DNA from 3 places in the Paenibacillus xylanexedens genome. Region 2 is predicted to be linked to each of the others. Evidence: a T-box and tRNA genes for the amino acid it is inferred to sense, from the RefSeq annotation. Region 2 holds a T-box; the other regions hold tRNA genes.

Region 1 (6,760 bases), 3.2 Mb from region 2:
AAGACTGAAACTCAAAGGAATTGACGGGGACCCGCACAAGCAGTGGAGTATGTGGTTTAATTCGAAGCAACGCGAAGAACCTTACCAGGTCTTGACATCCCTCTGATCGATGCAGAGATGTATCTTTCCTTCGGGACAGAGGAGACAGGTGGTGCATGGTTGTCGTCAGCTCGTGTCGTGAGATGTTGGGTTAAGTCCCGCAACGAGCGCAACCCTTATATTTAGTTGCCAGCACTTCGGGTGGGCACTCTAGATAGACTGCCGGTGACAAACCGGAGGAAGGTGGGGATGACGTCAAATCATCATGCCCCTTATGACCTGGGCTACACACGTACTACAATGGCCGGTACAACGGGCTGCGAAATCGCGAGATGGAGCCAATCCCAACAAAGCCGGTCTCAGTTCGGATTGCAGGCTGCAACTCGCCTGCATGAAGTCGGAATTGCTAGTAATCGCGGATCAGCATGCCGCGGTGAATACGTTCCCGGGTCTTGTACACACCGCCCGTCACACCACGAGAGTTTATAACACCCGAAGTCGGTGGGGTAACCGCAAGGAGCCAGCCGCCGAAGGTGGGATAGATGATTGGGGTGAAGTCGTAACAAGGTAGCCGTATCGGAAGGTGCGGCTGGATCACCTCCTTTCTATGGAGAATCGTTTCCCGAGTGGAAACATTCAAATACGCAGCTTAGCTGCAAAACACTCACTCGTTGTTCGGTTTTGAGAGCTCAAACTCTCAAACAGCTTGCTTTTGCATGGAGCTTGTTCTTTGAAAACTAGATATCGAAACGAAACAAACGCGAATTAGAACATTCCTTTAAGCTGATCTTGTGTAAACAAGTGAAGTGTTTATAAAGGTAGTTAAATTGCTTTTGTGATGGTATCGGGTGAGAGCGACTTTTGGATTTGGACGTAGTCCAAACCAAGGGAAGCGAACGACCGAAACCGGAACAAAATGGTTAAGCTACTAAGAGCACACGGAGGATGCCTAGGCGCTAGGAGCCGATGAAGGACGTGGCGAACAACGAAACTGCCTCGGGGAGCTGTAAGCAAGCTTTGATCCGGGGGTGTCCGAATGGGGAAACCCAGCTGGGGTAATTTCCAGTTACTCACAACTGAATACATAGGTTGTGTAGAGGCATACCAGGGGAACTGAAACATCTAAGTACCCTGAGGAAGAGAAAACAATAGTGATTCCGTCAGTAGCGGCGAGCGAACGCGGAGAAGCCCAAACCAGAGAGCTTGCTCTTTGGGGTTGTGGGACGTCTCACATGGAGTTACAAAGGAACCGGTTAAGCGAAGAGGTCTGGAAAGGCCCGCCAAAGAAGGTAAAAGCCCTGTAGTTGAAAGTTGGTTCCCTCCGAGACGGATCCCGAGTAGTGCGGGGCACGTGAAACCCCGTATGAATCCGGCAGGACCATCTGCCAAGGCTAAATACTTCCTAGCGACCGATAGTGAAGCAGTACCGTGAGGGAAAGGTGAAAAGCACCCCGGAAGGGGAGTGAAATAGAACCTGAAACCGTGTGCTTACAAAAAGTCAGAGCCCGTTTTAGGGGTGATGGCGTGCCTTTTGTAGAATGAACCGGCGAGTTACGTTCCCGTGCAAGGTTAAGGTGAAGAGCCGGAGCCGCAGCGAAAGCGAGTCTGAATAGGGCGACATAGTACGTGGACGTAGACCCGAAACCGGGTGATCTACCCCTGTCCAGGGTGAAGGTGCGGTAACACGCACTGGAGGCCCGAACCCACGCATGTTGAAAAATGCGGGGATGAGGTGGGGGTAGCGGAGAAATTCCAATCGAACTCGGAGATAGCTGGTTCTCCCCGAAATAGCTTTAGGGCTAGCCTCGGAAAACAGAGTCGTGGAGGTAGAGCACTGATTGGGTGCGGGGCCCGCAAGGGTTACCAAGCTCAGTCAAACTCCGAATGCCATAGACTTACTTCCGGGAGTCAGACAGTGAGTGCTAAGATCCATTGTCAAAAGGGAAACAGCCCAGACCATCAGCTAAGGTCCCCAAGTGTGTGTTAAGTGGGAAAGGATGTGGAGTTGCACAGACAACCAGGATGTTGGCTTAGAAGCAGCCACCATTGAAAGAGTGCGTAATAGCTCACTGGTCGAGTGACTCTGCGCCGAAAATGTAACGGGGCTAAACACACCACCGAAGCTATGGCTTGATGCTTTGCATCAGGGGTAGGGGAGCGTTGTATAAGGGTTGAAGGTGTACCGTAAGGAGCGCTGGACATTATACAAGTGAGAATGCCGGTATGAGTAACGAAAAGATCAGTGAGAATCTGATCCGCCGAAAGCCTAAGGGTTCCTGAGGAAGGCTCGTCCGCTCAGGGTAAGTCGGGACCTAAGGCGAGGCCGAAAGGCGTAGTCGAAGGACAACAGGTCGAAATTCCTGTACCACCGTAAGCCGTTATGAGCAATGGGGGGACGCAGTAGGGTAGTGACGCGGACTGATGGATGTCCGTCTAAGCAGTAAGGCTGATGTGTAGGCAAATCCGCACATTGTAAGGCTGAGCTGTGATGGGGAGCGAAAATTATAGTAGCGAAGGTCATGATCTCACACTGCCAAGAAAAGCCTCTAGCCAGGTGATGGTGCCCGTACCGCAAACCGACACAGGTAGGCGAGAAGAGTATTCTAAGGCGCGCGGAAGAACTCTCGTTAAGGAACTCGGCAAAATGACCCCGTAACTTCGGGAGAAGGGGTGCCCCGGTAGTGTGAATAGCACGAGGGGGCCGCAGTGAAAAGGCCCAAGCGACTGTTTAGCAAAAACACAGGTCTGTGCGAAGCCGTAAGGCGAAGTATACGGGCTGACGCCTGCCCGGTGCTGGAAGGTTAAGGGGAGTGGTTAGGAGCAATCCGAAGCTGTGAACCGAAGCCCCAGTAAACGGCGGCCGTAACTATAACGGTCCTAAGGTAGCGAAATTCCTTGTCAGGTAAATTCTGACCCGCACGAATGGCGTAACGACTTGGGCGCTGTCTCAACGAGAGATCCGGTGAAATTTTAATACCTGTGAAGATGCAGGTTACCCGCGACAAGACGGAAAGACCCCATGGAGCTTTACTGCAGCTTGATATTGAATTTGGGTACGATCTGTACAGGATAGGTGGGAGCCTTTGAAGTGTGAGCGCCAGCTTGCGTGGAGGCAACGTTGGGATACCACCCTGATCGTATCTAGGTTCTAACCTGGTACCGTAATCCGGTGCGGGGACAGTGTCAGGTGGGCAGTTTGACTGGGGCGGTCGCCTCCTAAAGAGTAACGGAGGCGCCCAAAGGTTCCCTCAGAATGGTTGGAAATCATTCGAAGAGTGCAAAGGCATAAGGGAGCTTGACTGCGAGACCTACAAGTCGAGCAGGGACGAAAGTCGGGCTTAGTGATCCGGTGGTACCGCATGGAAGGGCCATCGCTCAACGGATAAAAGCTACCCTGGGGATAACAGGCTTATCTCCCCCAAGAGTCCACATCGACGGGGAGGTTTGGCACCTCGATGTCGGCTCATCGCATCCTGGGGCTGAAGTAGGTCCCAAGGGTTGGGCTGTTCGCCCATTAAAGCGGTACGCGAGCTGGGTTCAGAACGTCGTGAGACAGTTCGGTCCCTATCTGTCGTGGGCGTAGGAAATTTGAGAGGAGCTGTCCTTAGTACGAGAGGACCGGGATGGACGTACCGCTGGTGTACCAGTTGTTCCGCCAGGAGCACCGCTGGGTAGCTATGTACGGACGGGATAAACGCTGAAAGCATCTAAGCGTGAAGCCCCCCTCAAGATGAGATTTCCCAGTATGTAAGACCCCTTGAAGACGACGAGGTAGATAGGCTGGGGGTGGAAGTGCAGCAATGCATGGAGCTGACCAGTACTAATCGGTCGAGGGCTTATCCAATAGCAAGTTGTAATTCGCATGTTTCGTTTCGAATCTAGTTTTCAGAGAACGATCTCTGAATGTAAGCTACGCGTTTGGTGGCGATGGCGGAGGGGTTCCACACGTACCCATCCCGAACACGACCGTTAAGCCCTCTAGCGCCGATGGTACTTGGACCGCAGGGTCCTGGGAGAGTAGGACGCCGCCAAGCGAAACCCCATTGGGGTATTTTTTTTCGAAAATTGATAAGGGCCCTTAGCTCAGTTGGTTAGAGCGCACCTCTGATAAGGGTGAGGCCGGTGGTTCGAGTCCACCAGGGCCCATAGCAAGACCACAACAAGAAATACACCAGAGTATGGGGCCATAGCTCAGCTGGGAGAGCGCCTGCCTTGCAAGCAGGAGGTCAGCGGTTCGATCCCGCTTGGCTCCACCATTCCCTGATAGCTCAGTTGGTAGAGCACTCGACTGTTAATCGAGTTGTCACAGGTTCGAGCCCTGTTCGGGGAGCCAGTAAGGCCCGTTGGTCAAGGGGTTAAGACACCTCCCTTTCACGGAGGTAACAGGGGTTCGAATCCCCTACGGGTCATAATATGGAGGCTTAGCTCAGCTGGGAGAGCATCTGCCTTACAAGCAGAGGGTCGGGGGTTCGATCCCCTCAGCCTCCACCATATAACTTTATAACGACGCGGGGTGGAGCAGCCCGGTAGCTCGTCGGGCTCATAACCCGAAGGCCGCAGGTTCAAATCCTGCCCCCGCAATTATACTTTCCTTTGAGAAAGTGATCTGGAACCGTGGTGTAGTTGGCCTAACATGCCTGCCTGTCACGCAGGAGATCGCGGGTTCGAATCCCGTCGGTTCCGCCATTTTTTTTAAATGTAGTAAGGCTCGGTAGCTCAGTCGGTAGAGCAGAGGACTGAAAATCCTCGTGTCGGCGGTTCGATTCCGTCCCGAGCCACCATTTATAACACCATGTAATACGCCGGTGTAGCTCAACTGGTAGAGCAACTGACTTGTAATCAGTAGGTTGGGGGTTCAAGTCCTCTCGCCGGCACCATGTAATCCTGGAGGATTAGCGAAGCGGCCAAACGCATCAGACTGTAAATCTGCTCCCGTACGGGTTCGGTGGTTCGAATCCATCATCCTCCACCAGTTTTTCTATGAGTCATTAGCTCAGTTGGTAGAGCACCTGACTTTTAATCAGGGTGTCGAAGGTTCGAGCCCTTCATGACTCACCATTATATGCGCGTGTGGCGGAATTGGCAGACGCACTAGACTTAGGATCTAGCGTCTTTGACGTGGGGGTTCAAGTCCCTCCACGCGCATTCTTTATTTGCGGAAGTGGCTCAGCGGTAGAGCATCGCCTTGCCAAGGCGAGGGTCGCGGGTTCGATTCCCGTCTTCCGCTCCAATATTTTGCGCCCTTAGCTCAGCTGGATAGAGCGTTTGACTACGAATCAAAAGGCCGGGAGTTCGAATCTCTCAGGGCGCGCCATTATAACTTCATATTTTGCCGGCGTGGCGGAATGGCAGACGCGCTCGACTCAAAATCGAGTGGGAAACCGTGGAGGTTCGAGTCCTCTCGCCGGTATAGATAACGGGATGTAGCTCAGCTTGGTAGAGCACCTGGTTTGGGACCAGGGGGTCGCATGTTCAAATCGTGTCATCCCGATTGTTGTTATGCGGGTGTAGTTCAATGGTAGAACTTTAGCCTTCCAAGCTAATAGCGTGGGTTCGATTCCCATCACCCGCTTATATATTGAAAAAGAAAGAGATGGTATTCACCGTCTCTTTCTTTTTTTGCTTTCATAGGTATATTGGCGATTGTAGTATACGAAGATCATGGAATATATGGCTCACATGCGTGTACCAGCATGTATCCCATCCTCACGATATATTTCCCTCTTTTTTAAGTCTCTTCTTAGTCATTGTGGAAGTGTTCAAATAGAGAAGGTCTAACACATGTTCGAACACAAGAATATCTTTTCTTTACCACATTTAATAAAACGCTTACAAAAATAGCTTGCGTAAATCATTAACCTGTAATACCATATCAATTAAGCGCTTAACCTTCAGGGGTAAGGCGCTTAAACTTAACGTAGATTAAGCGCTTAACCCGTAAAGGAAAGGACGGCGATCAAATTCATGAAAACAATTCGATTAACGATGGCTCAGGCACTGCTTCGATATCTGGATCAGCAATATATTTCGGTTGACGGTGTGGAAACCAAGTTTGTGAAGGGAATCATCGGCATTTTTGGACATGGCAACGTAACAGGCATTGGAGAAGCGTTGGAGCGCAGTCCGGGAAGCCTGACGTATATGCAAGGCAAGAACGAACAAGGTATGGTGCATACGGCAGCGGCTTATGCCAAGCAGAAGAACCGTAGACAGATCTATGCATGTACAACATCCATTGGACCTGGTGCTTTGAATATGATTACAGCCGCAGCTACTGCAACGGTGAACCGGATACCGGTTTTATTGCTTCCTGGAGATAACTTTGCTACACGGGAACCGGACCCGGTACTTCAGCAGTTGGAAGTGAGCAGTGACTATACAATCTCAGCCACTGATCCATTCAAAGCCGTCAGCAAGTACTGGGATCGCATCGTTCGTCCCGAACAGCTGATGATTGCTGTTACACAGGCCATGCGTGTGCTAACCGATCCAGCAGAGACGGGAGCAGTAACGCTCGCACTGCCGCAGGATGTGCAGGCAGAGGCGTACGATTATCCAGAATCGTTCTTTGCCCGCAAAGTACATTATCTGGACCGTCGCCCCCCGGTACAGGCAGCCATTGAACGGGCAACGGAACAGATTGCCCGTGGCAGAAAGCCGCTACTCGTTGCAGGCGGCGGTGTGTTGTACTCTGAGGCATCCGCCCAGCTCGTGGAATTCG
Region 2 (6,760 bases):
GGGCTCTTTATCTCTTATCACAATTCTATGTTATGAATCATGGAACTTCCCTGAATAGTTTATATAATGTGAATCAACATAACATGATTTTGCAGCGGTTCTGTTGATTCTAATTTCAGGGGGGCAACGTGGGATGAAAGAAACCAAAAAGATGAGAGTTTTTTCACTGGGGATTCAGCACGTACTCGCGATGTATGCGGGAGCAATTCTGGTGCCTTTGCTTGTGGGCAGAGCACTAAATCTGACTGCAGAGCAGTTGGCGTATCTGGTATCCATTGACCTGTTAACGTGTGGGATTGCAACATGGCTTCAGGCTCGGAAAGGCAAGTACTTGGGTATTGGTCTGCCAGCGGTGCTTGGAAGCTCTTTTGTAGCGGTCACACCGATGATTGCGATTGGATCGCAATACGGAATTCCTGCCATATATGGGTCGATCATCGCAGCGGGGTTATTTATCGTCATCTTTGCCGTATTTTTTAGCAAAATCGTCAAATTGTTTCCGCCAGTTGTGATCGGTACAGTGGTAACCATTATCGGTCTTGCGTTAATTCCAACCGGCATTAAAAACATGGCGGGTGGAGCAAACAGCGAGAATTTCGGAAGTTTGGACAATTTGGCGCTTTCATTTGGTGTATTACTGTTCATTCTAATCCTGAATCGATATGCTCGCGGGTTTGTAAAATCCCTGGCTGTTCTCCTTGGTATTATCGTGGGAACTCTCATCGCAGCCATCATGGGAAAAGTGAATTTTGCCTCTGTACAGGAAGCCTCCTGGTTCCATTTACCTCAACCCTTTTACTTTGGATGGCCTACCTTCGAAATCGGCCCCATTATTACAATGATTATTGTAGGTACGGTGGTTATCATCGAATCAACAGGTGTATTTATGGCTTTGAGCAAAATCTGTGATCAACCGATCAACGAAAAAGATCTGGCACGGGGATATCGCGCAGAAGGTCTCGCGTTTGTTCTGGGCGGCATCTTTAATGCTTTTCCATACAATACATTTGCACAGAATGTTGGTTTGGTTCAGCTCTCCAAAGTGAAAACGACCAATGTTGTTGTTGCAGCCGGAGGTATTCTGGTCTTTCTGGGACTCATTCCGAAAGTAGCTGCTTTTGCAACCATTATTCCAAGTGCTGTCCTCGGAGGAGCGACTGTTGTCCTGTTTGGAATGGTTGTCTCATCCGGGATCAAAATGCTGCAAAACGTCGACTTTGGCAAACAATCCAATCTATTGATCGTGGCTTGCTCCGTTTCACTTGGGCTCGGTGTTACTGCTGTACCCGATCTGTTTGCCCAGCTTCCTCAAAGTATTCGGATTATTGTTAGCGATGGTATTATCACAGGAAGCCTGTCAGCGATCCTGCTTAATGTCTTCTTTAACCTCGCTTTGAAAAAAGGGAGCTTGCCAGTACAGCCTGTACAGGCTCAAGAAGCACACACGTAATCCTTGTAATAACAGACGTGTCATCTGGTAGTAAGTAAGCGGAATAGATCCAAGACGGTTTTCTGGGAAGTGGAGTGAAAGGGAATGACCCCACTTGTCAAAGAAACCTCTTGGATTTTTTTGTGCTTACGATTCATGAGGAATGCAAAAGACATGCAAATATGCTAAAGTTTCATCAAGAACATTTTAGATGTTCGTTTAAGTCAACAACCTCTTGAATTGAATTTCCATGCGACTACATAAATGAGCATTGGTTCACAAGGCTACAATATAACCAAGGGATATCCCTGGTGCAGAAAAGGAGTTGTGATCACCATGCAACAAGAAACGTTGAACAAAGGGTGGAACTTGGAGAATAGTTATGCGCAGTTACCGCAACCCTTTTTCACAAGTCAGGGCGCAGTGCCTGTTGAATCACCAAAGTTGATCATTTTCAATAGATTGCTTGCATCCAGCTTGGGACTGGATGTGGAGTCTCTTGACAGTGATGAAGGAGCGCAAATTTTTGCAGGTAATATGATTCCGGAAGGAGCCGAGCCTTTAGCTCAGGCCTATGCAGGACATCAATTCGGCAATTTTAACATGCTTGGAGATGGACGGGCTCTTCTGCTGGGTGAACAGATTACGCCACAGGGCGAGCGAGTGGATATCCAGCTGAAAGGTTCAGGGAGAACACCGTACTCTCGTGGAGGAGATGGACGTGCTGCTGTAGGGCCCATGTTGCGAGAATATATTATTAGCGAAGCGATGTATGCACTGGGTATCCCAACGACACGCAGTCTGGCTGTGGTGTCTACAGGAGAAAACATTATCCGCGAAACAGAGCGGCCTGGTGCCGTATTGACCCGGGTGGCTTCCAGTCATATCCGGGTAGCAACCTTTCAGTACGCAGCAAGATGGGGGTCTATTGAAGATCTTCGGGCGTTGGCTGATTACACGTTGAATCGACATTTCCCTGAGGTTGCCCAAGCCGAAAATCGCTATCTTGTGTTCCTTCAGGAAATGATTAAACGGCAGGCGGCTCTCATAGCCCAATGGCAGCGTGTTGGTTTCATTCATGGCGTGATGAACACGGATAACATGGCGATCAGTGGTGAGACCATCGATTATGGTCCGTGTGCCTTTATGGATGCTTACAATCCTTCGACCGTATTCAGCTCCATTGACAGGCAAGGTCGCTATGCTTATGGTAATCAACCGTATATTGCCGGGTGGAATTTGGCTCGTTTTGCCGAGACGCTTCTGCCGTTGTTGCATGAAGATGAAGAACAGGCCGTGCAACTCGCTCAGGATGCTATCGCACAATTTTCTGAATTGTACCATCATCATTGGCTCCAGGGAATGCGTGCCAAACTGGGCTTGTTGGATGAAGAGGCCGAAGATGAAGCGTTGATCAAGGAGCTTCTTGAACTAATGGAGAAACATAGTGCAGATTACACCAATACGTTCCTGGCATTGACCTTTGATACATTGGAAGGGACAGCTTTGTTTGGCACGACAGAATTTGCTGAATGGCATGAGCGGTGGCGAGCAAGATTGGACAGACAGCAAGAGGAGAAGGAAGTCTCTCGACAGTTGATGAGAACGAACAATCCAGCCGTCATTCCCCGAAATCATCGGGTCGAGGAAGCCCTTGAGCAAGCGGAGAATCACGGAGACCTTAGCGTGATGGAGAAGCTTTTGGCAGTTCTTTCAGATCCGTTTGCACACTCACCTGAACAGGCTGAATATGCCGAACTACCTGCACAATGTAATACTTCGTATCAGACTTTTTGTGGGACCTGATTGAACAGTAGGAATAAATATGAAGAGGCTGCCTTGGGCAGCTTTTTCATTTTTTTATTCTGTCATGAACGTTAGAATTCAACGTTTTTATTAAATTTGGAGATTATCATGCAATAATCAGAGAAGTAGAGTTTTACTTTTGCAGAGGCAGGTGCATTCATGTCCAACATGTTAAGCAAACAACAATTGGCAGACATCCTTTTACAGCTTTTAGAGCGTACATCTTTTCCCAGGGAACAGATGCAGAACTATGTTAACCGCTTGTTTGAGACCTTTAAATGGGATGGGGTGCCTTATGTAGAGACTGGAGAAGATACGTATATCGTACGAATATACGAACGTGGTCACGTCTCATTGGAGAAACAGGTGAAACAGCCGGATGAAGTCATCTATTGGTTGCTGGAAGATATTATTTTCACCGCGACGCATGTAGGGTTGTTGGAAAGACATGGCGTGGATAATAAAGAGACGCATTTGAACTATACAAATGAAGTGATGAAGGACCTGAACAGGGGTGTCCTGGAAGCCTTCCAGCAGATCGGTAATCCTTATTTACATTGGCATCAGACGGGTAAACGTCAGGAGTTAGAGAGCATGCATAAAGAAAAGTGAGGTGTGTAACGTGAGTGAGCAAGATATTAATGACGTATGGTATGACTATGCTGTGTTATTTGTCGAAAAAAAGAATGAATCTGAACAGGGCTGGGCTTCGTTGACTTCGAACGAGCAGGACATTGTTGCTTTATGGTTGTTAGAGGCGGATATCTTTAATGGCGGTTTTATACAGTTTTTCTGTAACTGGGGGGAAGAGGTGTACCGTTACGCGTTGCGGGCATCACATATCATTGGTGCGACTCAAGTCGTGGAGATTATAACGTCAGCATACGGCTGCATTGAGCATCTGAAAGAGGATGAAAGGCTTACTGAACTGTGGGATATTCCTAAATTACTGACAAAGGAACAAGAGCAACAGTTAGATGCGCTGGATCAGAAGTTTTGGAACAATGAGGATCAGATCGCGGAGAAAGCCTATGGTTATTATCACGGAAAATTGAACATGATGATCATATAATCTGGTTTCAACTATGCATCCGTTGTTCTGTTCGAAGATTAATACTTGGTCTTGCAATGACTGAAACGTTCGGCTATACTTGCTATAAATTGAATACATGAATCACGTTGATAGAGCGCAGTAGCGGCTTTGTCCCTGTTACAGAAAGTCAGGGGTTGATGGAACCTGATACATACAAGGGCTGCGAATTACACTCTGGAGTACTTGGGTAATGCCAAGCGGATGGGCAAACGATATATTGCCAAAAGTGGTATGGATAACGTGTTAAGGTCACGTGTTGTCCATGCAATTTGGGTGGTACCACGGTTATGATAATCGTCCCTGTGTCTAATGAAGACAAGGAGGCGATTTTTTTGTGTCCAAAAAAGCCGTTCCAGCGTGTAATTTCGTAATTTAACGTAGATCATGACTGAATCTTGAGGATAGAAAAGGGGTTATACACATGAATATTATTGATGAACTACAGTGGCGTGACGCCATTAACCAGCAGACGGATGCAGAGGGACTGCGTGAGTTGACTGAAACCAAATCAATCTCACTGTACTGCGGCGTTGACCCTACGGGGGATAGCATGCATATCGGACATCTCATTCCATTCATGATGCTGAAACGTTTTCAACTGGCAGGACACCGTCCAGTCATTCTGATTGGTGGAGCTACAGGAACGATTGGTGACCCAAGTGGTCGGCAGGCAGAACGTTCTTTGCAAACGATGGAGCAAGTGCAGGAGAATGTGGATGCACTGACAGCGCAGATGAAGAAATTGTTCGTAACAGACGGTGATAATCAGGTTCGCATGGTGAACAACTACGATTGGACACACAAAATCAATGTCATTGAATTCTTGCGTGACTACGGCAAAAACTTTAACCTCAACACAATGTTGGCTAAGGATGTCGTTGCGAGCAGACTGGAAGGCGGAATCTCATTCACCGAGTTTTCCTACCAGATCCTTCAATCACTCGACTACCTGCACCTGTTCCAGAACGAAGATGTACAGCTTCAAATCGGCGGTTCGGATCAATGGGGGAATATCACGAGTGGTCTTGATCTGATTCGTAAAAAAGAAGGATCAGAAGCGAAGGCGTACGGTCTGACCATTCCGCTCATGCTCAAATCCGACGGAACCAAATTCGGTAAAACAGCTGGCGGCGCAATCTGGCTTGACCCGAACAAAACGACACCATTTGAGTTCTACCAGTTCTGGGCGAATACAGATGACCGTGATGTGATCAAATACTTGAAATACTTTACCTTCCTGAGCAAAGAAGAAATTGAAGCTTTGGCTGAAAAGGTAGAGACAGAGCCGCACAGACGTGAAGCACAGAAAGCACTCGCGGAAGAAATGACAAAATTCGTTCACGGCGAAGAAATGCTAGAACAGGCTAAACGTATTACAGCGGCGCTGTTCAGTGGTGATATCCGTTCCCTGACAGCAGATGAAATCGAGCAGGGTTTCAAGGAAATGCCAACATTCGAAACGGACGGCGAAGCGAAAAATATCGTCGACTGGCTCGTAGATCTGGGGTTGGAGCCATCCAAACGCCAGGCCCGTGAGGATGTCACTAAAGGCGCTATCTCCATGAACGGTGAGAAAATCACGGAGCTTGAATTCACAGTGTCGGCAGAGCATGCCATTGGCGGTAAATTCATCATTATCCGTAAAGGTAAGAAGAACTACAGCCTGGTTAAACTACAATCGTAGTTTCCAAGAATTAGAACGTAACACAGAGACGTATAGAGACTATAATAGACACACAAATAAAGCTACAAATACAGAAACAAAAGACCGCCTTCCATCTCTGTCAGGACAGAGGGGAGGCGGTCTTTCGTATATCAGGCCAGTGAGTGACCTATCTTATTGATTAACGATCGCTGTGATTTCTTCATCCAGATCAAGTCGTACATTCTCACGGTACGCCCGGATGTTGTATTCACTGTGCAGGTAACGAAGAATCGCTTCAATCATATTGGACTCCACCAGATATTGACTACGGCCTTGAATCCAAACTTCAGCGGAATAACCTGTATCTTCTTCCCAACTCAGTTCTACATTCACATCGGTTGGACGTACACCCTTACGTTCTGCCATATGAATACAGATTGCATTCACAATTTCATCCATGCTCAGAACCATAGAGATTAGTACCGTCCGTTTCTGTTACGGTCATCATCACGATCATTGCGACGGTCATAACGACCATCCGCTGCAGGTTTGCGACGATTGGAGATGGCTCTGAAGAGTGCCATAGCCAGCATAACAATCAACATAATTGCTGCAACGTTCACGAGCAATCCAAGGATGTTACCCAGAGCGCCCATGCCACCGAACAATCCGCCAAACATCATACCAGCAAGACCACCAAGCATCATGCCTTTCATGAATCCGCCGCCACCGCCGAAGAATCCGCCACGGTTCGTTGTAGCTGCTCCATTGCTGGAATTGTTATTCG
Region 3 (6,760 bases), 1.7 Mb from region 2:
ATGATTCCGTATTGGATAGTCAGTCCAAGCCGTTTCTCTAGCCTTTTCTGCAAGTTCATCTATCAGCAATCCCTTATCTCTGCTCCTATACCCTCTCATAAAATTACTTATTTATCCAAATAAACAAAATTTAGATTGTTCTATATGTAAGCGTTTACTAAAATAGAAAGTGTTACTATTTCTAATGTCAGGGGTGGAACTGAAACTGTGCGACCAATCAGCTATCTCCATAAAATGATCATCTTCGGAATCCTGTTAAGCACCCTGCCCATTTTGTTAACGGGAATTGCCGCATTTATCTATTCATCAAACCAAACAGAGCTGCATCGTACGCAGGCTAACAGACAGTTGCTGGAACAAATGCAATCCAACGTAGAACACAAACTCGCTACAGTTAGTTATATGCTTGATCAGGCCGTTCGCTCTCCAGTAACCCTCCGCTCCCTGTCTGCTTCTTCTTCACTAGAAGGGAAAGGGCCTTTGCTTGCCGACAAACTACAGAGCGAATTTCAGAATATGAGGTCATGGGAACCTTTGCTGGATATTACTCTGGTGAATCAATCTCAGAATTGGCTTATTGATCATGCCGGATTATATCGTAATACGGATTTTCCACTGGCTCTTCCCATGAAGGAATTGATATCGGATACGTTAACCTCTGGATGGCAGCTCTCCCCTTCATCGGTGTTCAGTAATGACGAGCGCTCACCCGGTACAGGCTGTATTTATCATATTGCCCTTGCGAGATCTATTCCGAATCTGAATACGTCTTCCGATGCTGCCCTGATTGCCGGAATCCCTGCCTGTTCTTTGCAAAACACACTAGGAGAAGCGTCCTTAGGCAATGCTGCCTCAGGACTGATCATTTTGAATCGGGAACAACGTATCTTGGTGCATCCCGATCCTATATACATTGGACAACCGTTGTCTGCCATTGGATTACAGGATCGGGATACGGAAGCCAACATAACCAAACTATCACCCATCACATTTTCAACAGGCTTTGAAAAACGGGAAGTTAAGATCGCCGATACACATTATTCTCTGACGTATAGCCCTTCTACCTTAAAAGGATGGACTTATGTTCTAATCTCACCTACCAATATTCTGACACAAGAATATATCGATATCGGATTACACACCTTGTATATCAGTATCTGCTTACTTTTACTTTCATTATTACTCGCCTGGCTCGGCTCCAAGCGAATGCATGTCCCGATTCGTAAACTTTTAACCCAACTTGGTGACAACCACCTGTCCAAAGAAGGAAACACGGTAGCTCAGCAATCACCACCATTTTCTGATGAGTTCGAACAGATCAGAGCAGGGGTCTCACAATTATCTGCCTCTCACTCCCAATTAGAGAACACACTTAATGTGCATCTATTGCAGATTCGCAATCATTTTATGATGAATCTGTTCCAGGGTAAGATCCCTGTTCATACTCTTCATGACGCCCTGAATGAATATGGCTACACGCATCAGGTTCGGGAATGGCAACAAATTGCTGTTATTACACTACAGGCCGATCTCGTTAATCATACAAAATATAGAACTAGTGATCGTGATCTCTTATTATTCGCTATTCAAAATATATTGGAGGAAACAGTTGTGCATAACCAACAATTGCTTCCCATTGTGCTGGAACATACAGTAGTCACGGTGATTGGGAGCGTTGAACAGGATCAGTTTATTTTTTCACAGCAGCTATATGTATTAACAGACCAGTTACAACAACAGATGGATAAGATTCTAACTCTTCAAGTCAGTATAGGATTCAGCCAGCCGCACAGCTCTCTATATCACATCTCTCAAGCTTACACAGAAGCCATGGAAGCACTAAGGCATCGGATGAAGCTGGGAACAGGCATTATTTTTCAATATGAGAACATAGATCATTACGCTCCCACTTGGTCCATGACCTACCCGGAATCATTGGAATATTCATTGATCCAAGCTATTCAAAGTGCGGACGAAGTCCAGGCCTCTGCTCTTCTGCAACAACTGCTTGAAGTGATCTTTGCTATGGAGGTTACACCCGAGGAGTATGAGGTGGCTCTTACGAGGCTACTCACACATATTTTGCAAATGACTCAGGAATCCGGCATACGACTCGGACAGATCTCCCAAGGTCGTGGCTCGATGTTTCATGAACTTCATAGTTTGCAGTACGCTGCTGAAGTTGAAGATTGGTTTAACCATCAAGTCATCTTGCCCGTCATTCAGGTTTTTAAAGCAAGACAATATGCCCAGTATCAGTATATATCTGAGAAAATGATTGCCATGATTCATCAAGATTATGATAAGGATCTGACGCTTGAGGAATGCGCTGTTAAGCTTCACTACAATGCCAACTACTTAAGTAGTGTTTTCCGCAAAGAGACAGGCTGTGCATTTAGTGAATATCTGACCAAGTACCGATTTAATATCGCTAAAAAATGGCTGGACGAAAGTGATCTAACCGTTAAAGATATCGCAGCACGACTTCGGTACAACAATCCGCAAAACTTTATCCGATCATTCCGTAAATGGGAAGGAATCACCCCCGGCCAGTATCGGGAGCGTAAGCAGAAAGCAGAAGTATCGAACATCTCTAAATAAACGAGGTCTGGTTCATAGCGGTTGATGAATTAGTGGCTTAAAAAAAGAGGGAGCACATAACCTGCTCCCTTCACTTACATCTTCACTTCTGCAATCTTAACTTATATGTTTCAACCGTTCATCTTTTGGCACAGCGTTGTGATGCTTCCTAGTGCCATCTTAGACGTTAGACTACATTGTCTCCGTCTCAATTCCTGATTATCATTACTCGTGCCAAGCTTATGCGATTTATCGCTTATCCTTAGTGCGGACAGTTTTCATATTTGGCTGTTCAAGTTGAATTAGAATTTTACCAAATCTTGCTCCACGTGAGAAGTTCACCGTACTATCCCTGTACGTATCCCGAATGTACTTCTCAGCCAGTCTGAGAGAATCTTCATCCGATGGTAACTCATACGTATTAAGCCACTCTGGCAGCTTCTCAATAACCTCTTCCACCGGTATTTCAAATGAGTTAACTTCTCTCGTAATGATCATGGTGTATGAATAACCCTTCAAATACAGCAACTGTTGAATATATCCCATATCACCGGCCTTATATGAAGAAGTTACACCCAGTACATCCTTAAGTTCTTCCATTAGTGTGTGTTCCTTCTGTCCCGCCATAGTGCTTATATATACATACTTCCGGGCACAGTTGATCGCCATCTCAATCGTTTCCCAATCCGACATTGCTGGACACATGGATGCAAATGCAAAGTCATATTTCTTCTCCCAGCCTTTATCCTGAATAGAGATTTCCTCATATCGTTCGTTTACGATTTCGATTTTGGATTCCAGAGCTGAAGGTATCGTCTCTTTCATAAGGGAGACAAGTAACTCAGAAGGCTCAACTGCGGTTACACTTGCCCCCTTTTCCGCAAAAGGAATGGTAAATATGCCTGAGGCCGCTCCAATGTCCAAAATGGATAACCCTGCGAATTCCACACCCTGGTTTTCAATCCAGCCCATAATGCGTTCAGAACGCTGCTTTCCTTCTTCAGTGAAAGACTGTGCATGATAATCCCTGGCCCATCGCTCAAAAGCTTCTTCTATATTAATGGGGGCGCTTTTCTTCTTATATTTTGAACTTCTCGGACGATTCTTCCATGCCTCTTCCCATACAGAAAGATCAAATAACAGATCGGTATCCGATACATTTTTTCCATTAGTCACTCTACTTCAACTCCTTCATATTAAAGACTTTACTTATCTACAATATACTGAATATAATCATACGTCAATCTTTATTAACGTCCATCTTCTCTTACTCTAGATTTTCTTACTGCACATAAATCGTTTCATATAAAATAAAAATAGCCCTACACATTGCATAAGCAACATGTAGGGCTATTCAATATACCGGCGAGAGGACTCGAACCTCCACGGTTTCCCACTCGATTTTGAGTCGAGCGCGTCTGCCATTCCGCCACGCCGGCATATGCTGGAGGCGCCACCCAGATTCGAACTGGGGATAAAGCTTTTGCAGAGCTGTGCCTTACCACTTGGCTATGGCGCCATATTTTGGAGCGGACGACGGGAATCGAACCCGCGACCCTCGCCTTGGCAAGGCGATGCTCTACCGCTGAGCCACGTCCGCATAATGGCTGGGGATATAGGATTTGAACCTATGCATGACGGAGTCAAAGTCCGTTGCCTTACCGCTTGGCTAATCCCCAATAAAAAATGAAAAAACAAAGGGGCGATCGAGGGGAATTGAACCCCCGAATGCCGGATCCACAAACCGGTGCGTTAACCACTTCGCCACGACCGCCATAAAAGGTTAATTTCTAAAAAGTTAATTGGCAGGGGCAGCAGGAATTGAACCCACACCAACGGTTTTGGAGACCGTTGTTCTACCTTTAAACTATGCCCCTAAAAACTGGTGGAGGATGATGGATTCGAACCACCGAACCCGTACGGGAGCAGATTTACAGTCTGATGCGTTTGGCCACTTCGCTAATCCTCCAGGATTACATGGTGCCGGCGAGAGGACTTGAACCCCCAACCTACTGATTACAAGTCAGTTGCTCTACCAGTTGAGCTACACCGGCATATTAATTTGTTTTAAAAATGGTGGCTCGGGACGGAATCGAACCGCCGACACGAGGATTTTCAGTCCTCTGCTCTACCGACTGAGCTACCGAGCCATAATAAAGTCTAATCTTAATTCCTTACACTTTATATAGGGCATCAGTGCCATACAGCAGATGTAGTGAACAGTTTGCCTCATGTAAAGATTAAATGGCGGAACCGACGGGATTCGAACCCGCGATCTCCTGCGTGACAGGCAGGCATGTTAGGCCAACTACACCACGGTTCCAGATCACTTTCTCAAAGGAAAGTATAATTGCGGGGGCAGGATTTGAACCTGCGGCCTTCGGGTTATGAGCCCGACGAGCTACCGGGCTGCTCCACCCCGCGTCGTTATAAAGTTTATATGGTGGAGGCTGAGGGGATCGAACCCCCGACCCTCTGCTTGTAAGGCAGATGCTCTCCCAGCTGAGCTAAGCCTCCGAACAACACATTTATGATCATACCATAATCTTGTTGTAAAAATCAACTTCTTTTTTTGAAGTTATTATGACCCGTAGGGGATTCGAACCCCTGTTACCTCCGTGAAAGGGAGGTGTCTTAACCCCTTGACCAACGGGCCAAAATATTATGGCGGAGAGAGAGGGATTCGAACCCTCGAGACGCTTGTGACGCCTACACGATTTCCAATCGTGCTCCTTCGGCCAGCTCGGACACCTCTCCATATGGCTCCCCGAACAGGGCTCGAACCTGTGACAACTCGATTAACAGTCGAGTGCTCTACCAACTGAGCTATCAGGGAATATGCTTCAGAGATCGTTCTCTGAAAACTAGATTCGAAACGAAACATGCGAATTACAACTTGCTAATTGGATAAGCCCTCGACCGATTAGTACTGGTCAGCTCCATGCATTGCTGCACTTCCACCCCCAGCCTATCTACCTCGTCGTCTTCAAGGGGTCTTACATACTGGGAAATCTCATCTTGAGGGGGGCTTCACGCTTAGATGCTTTCAGCGTTTATCCCGTCCGTACATAGCTACCCAGCGGTGCTCCTGGCGGAACAACTGGTACACCAGCGGTACGTCCATCCCGGTCCTCTCGTACTAAGGACAGCTCCTCTCAAATTTCCTACGCCCACGACAGATAGGGACCGAACTGTCTCACGACGTTCTGAACCCAGCTCGCGTACCGCTTTAATGGGCGAACAGCCCAACCCTTGGGACCTACTTCAGCCCCAGGATGCGATGAGCCGACATCGAGGTGCCAAACCTCCCCGTCGATGTGGACTCTTGGGGGAGATAAGCCTGTTATCCCCAGGGTAGCTTTTATCCGTTGAGCGATGGCCCTTCCATGCGGTACCACCGGATCACTAAGCCCGACTTTCGTCCCTGCTCGACTTGTAGGTCTCGCAGTCAAGCTCCCTTATGCCTTTGCACTCTTCGAATGATTTCCAACCATTCTGAGGGAACCTTTGGGCGCCTCCGTTACTCTTTAGGAGGCGACCGCCCCAGTCAAACTGCCCACCTGACACTGTCCCCGCACCGGATTACGGTACCAGGTTAGAACCTAGATACGATCAGGGTGGTATCCCAACGTTGCCTCCACGCAAGCTGGCGCTCACGTTTCAAAGGCTCCCACCTATCCTGTACAGATCGTACCCAAATTCAATATCAAGCTGCAGTAAAGCTCCATGGGGTCTTTCCGTCTTGTCGCGGGTAACCTGCATCTTCACAGGTATTAAAATTTCACCGGATCTCTCGTTGAGACAGCGCCCAAGTCGTTACGCCATTCGTGCGGGTCAGAATTTACCTGACAAGGAATTTCGCTACCTTAGGACCGTTATAGTTACGGCCGCCGTTTACTGGGGCTTCGGTTCACAGCTTCGGATTGCTCCTAACCACTCCCCTTAACCTTCCAGCACCGGGCAGGCGTCAGCCCGTATACTTCGCCTTACGGCTTCGCACAGACCTGTGTTTTTGCTAAACAGTCGCTTGGGCCTTTTCACTGCGGCCCCCTCGTGCTATTCACACTACCGGGGCACCCCTTCTCCCGAAGTTACGGGGTCATTTTGCCGAGTTCCTTAACGAGAGTTCTTCCGCGCGCCTTAGAATACTCTTCTCGCCTACCTGTGTCGGTTTGCGGTA

The links. A T-box is a leader RNA that pairs with one kind of tRNA and senses whether it is charged. The one in region 2 lies ahead of tyrS (tyrosine--tRNA ligase), so its partner is inferred to be a tRNA-Tyr.
Region 1: it encodes a tRNA-Tyr, which carries the amino acid that the T-box ahead of tyrS (tyrosine--tRNA ligase) is inferred to sense. The anticodon was not compared.
Region 3: it encodes a tRNA-Tyr, which carries the amino acid that the T-box ahead of tyrS (tyrosine--tRNA ligase) is inferred to sense. The anticodon was not compared.

Annotation. Positions count from the first base shown of each region.
Region 1 covers NZ_CP018620.1:1,091,924-1,098,683, forward strand. Annotated here, with positions in the region: rRNA gene BS614_RS04835 (16S ribosomal RNA) at 1-644, shown strand, start outside; rRNA gene BS614_RS04840 (23S ribosomal RNA) at 958-3,883, shown strand; rRNA gene rrf (5S ribosomal RNA) at 3,957-4,073, shown strand; tRNA gene BS614_RS04850 (tRNA-Ile) at 4,112-4,185, shown strand; tRNA gene BS614_RS04855 (tRNA-Ala) at 4,220-4,295, shown strand; tRNA gene BS614_RS04860 (tRNA-Asn) at 4,297-4,372, shown strand; tRNA gene BS614_RS04865 (tRNA-Glu) at 4,377-4,448, shown strand; tRNA gene BS614_RS04870 (tRNA-Val) at 4,455-4,530, shown strand; tRNA gene BS614_RS04875 (tRNA-Met) at 4,547-4,620, shown strand; tRNA gene BS614_RS04880 (tRNA-Asp) at 4,648-4,725, shown strand; tRNA gene BS614_RS04885 (tRNA-Phe) at 4,745-4,820, shown strand; tRNA gene BS614_RS04890 (tRNA-Thr) at 4,841-4,916, shown strand; tRNA gene BS614_RS04895 (tRNA-Tyr) at 4,926-5,011, shown strand; tRNA gene BS614_RS04900 (tRNA-Lys) at 5,022-5,097, shown strand; tRNA gene BS614_RS04905 (tRNA-Leu) at 5,104-5,184, shown strand; tRNA gene BS614_RS04910 (tRNA-Gly) at 5,195-5,269, shown strand; tRNA gene BS614_RS04915 (tRNA-Arg) at 5,277-5,353, shown strand; tRNA gene BS614_RS04920 (tRNA-Leu) at 5,371-5,449, shown strand; tRNA gene BS614_RS04925 (tRNA-Pro) at 5,457-5,530, shown strand; tRNA gene BS614_RS04930 (tRNA-Gly) at 5,541-5,611, shown strand; gene iolD (3D-(3,5/4)-trihydroxycyclohexane-1,2-dione acylhydrolase (decyclizing)) at 6,004-6,760, shown strand, end outside.
Region 2 covers NZ_CP018620.1:4,935,874-4,942,633, reverse strand. Annotated here, with positions in the region: gene BS614_RS21570 (nucleobase:cation symporter-2 family protein) at 134-1,450, shown strand; gene BS614_RS21565 (protein adenylyltransferase SelO) at 1,766-3,235, shown strand; gene BS614_RS21560 (Imm63 family immunity protein) at 3,395-3,847, shown strand; gene BS614_RS21555 (DMP19 family protein) at 3,858-4,307, shown strand; T-box leader at 4,406-4,633, shown strand; gene tyrS (tyrosine--tRNA ligase) at 4,750-6,012, shown strand; gene BS614_RS21545 (YxcD family protein) at 6,166-6,444, opposite strand; gene BS614_RS21540 (hypothetical protein) at 6,450-6,760, opposite strand, start outside.
Region 3 covers NZ_CP018620.1:6,627,038-6,633,797, forward strand. Annotated here, with positions in the region: gene BS614_RS28895 (helix-turn-helix domain-containing protein) at 208-2,601, shown strand; gene BS614_RS28900 (class I SAM-dependent methyltransferase) at 2,830-3,756, opposite strand; tRNA gene BS614_RS28905 (tRNA-Leu) at 3,941-4,019, opposite strand; tRNA gene BS614_RS28910 (tRNA-Cys) at 4,026-4,099, opposite strand; tRNA gene BS614_RS28915 (tRNA-Gly) at 4,106-4,180, opposite strand; tRNA gene BS614_RS28920 (tRNA-Gln) at 4,185-4,259, opposite strand; tRNA gene BS614_RS28925 (tRNA-His) at 4,282-4,354, opposite strand; tRNA gene BS614_RS28930 (tRNA-Trp) at 4,384-4,457, opposite strand; tRNA gene BS614_RS28935 (tRNA-Tyr) at 4,464-4,549, opposite strand; tRNA gene BS614_RS28940 (tRNA-Thr) at 4,559-4,634, opposite strand; tRNA gene BS614_RS28945 (tRNA-Phe) at 4,655-4,730, opposite strand; tRNA gene BS614_RS28950 (tRNA-Asp) at 4,826-4,903, opposite strand; tRNA gene BS614_RS28955 (tRNA-Met) at 4,931-5,004, opposite strand; tRNA gene BS614_RS28960 (tRNA-Val) at 5,022-5,097, opposite strand; tRNA gene BS614_RS28965 (tRNA-Glu) at 5,165-5,236, opposite strand; tRNA gene BS614_RS28970 (tRNA-Ser) at 5,246-5,337, opposite strand; tRNA gene BS614_RS28975 (tRNA-Asn) at 5,341-5,416, opposite strand; rRNA gene BS614_RS28980 (23S ribosomal RNA) at 5,484-6,760, opposite strand, start outside.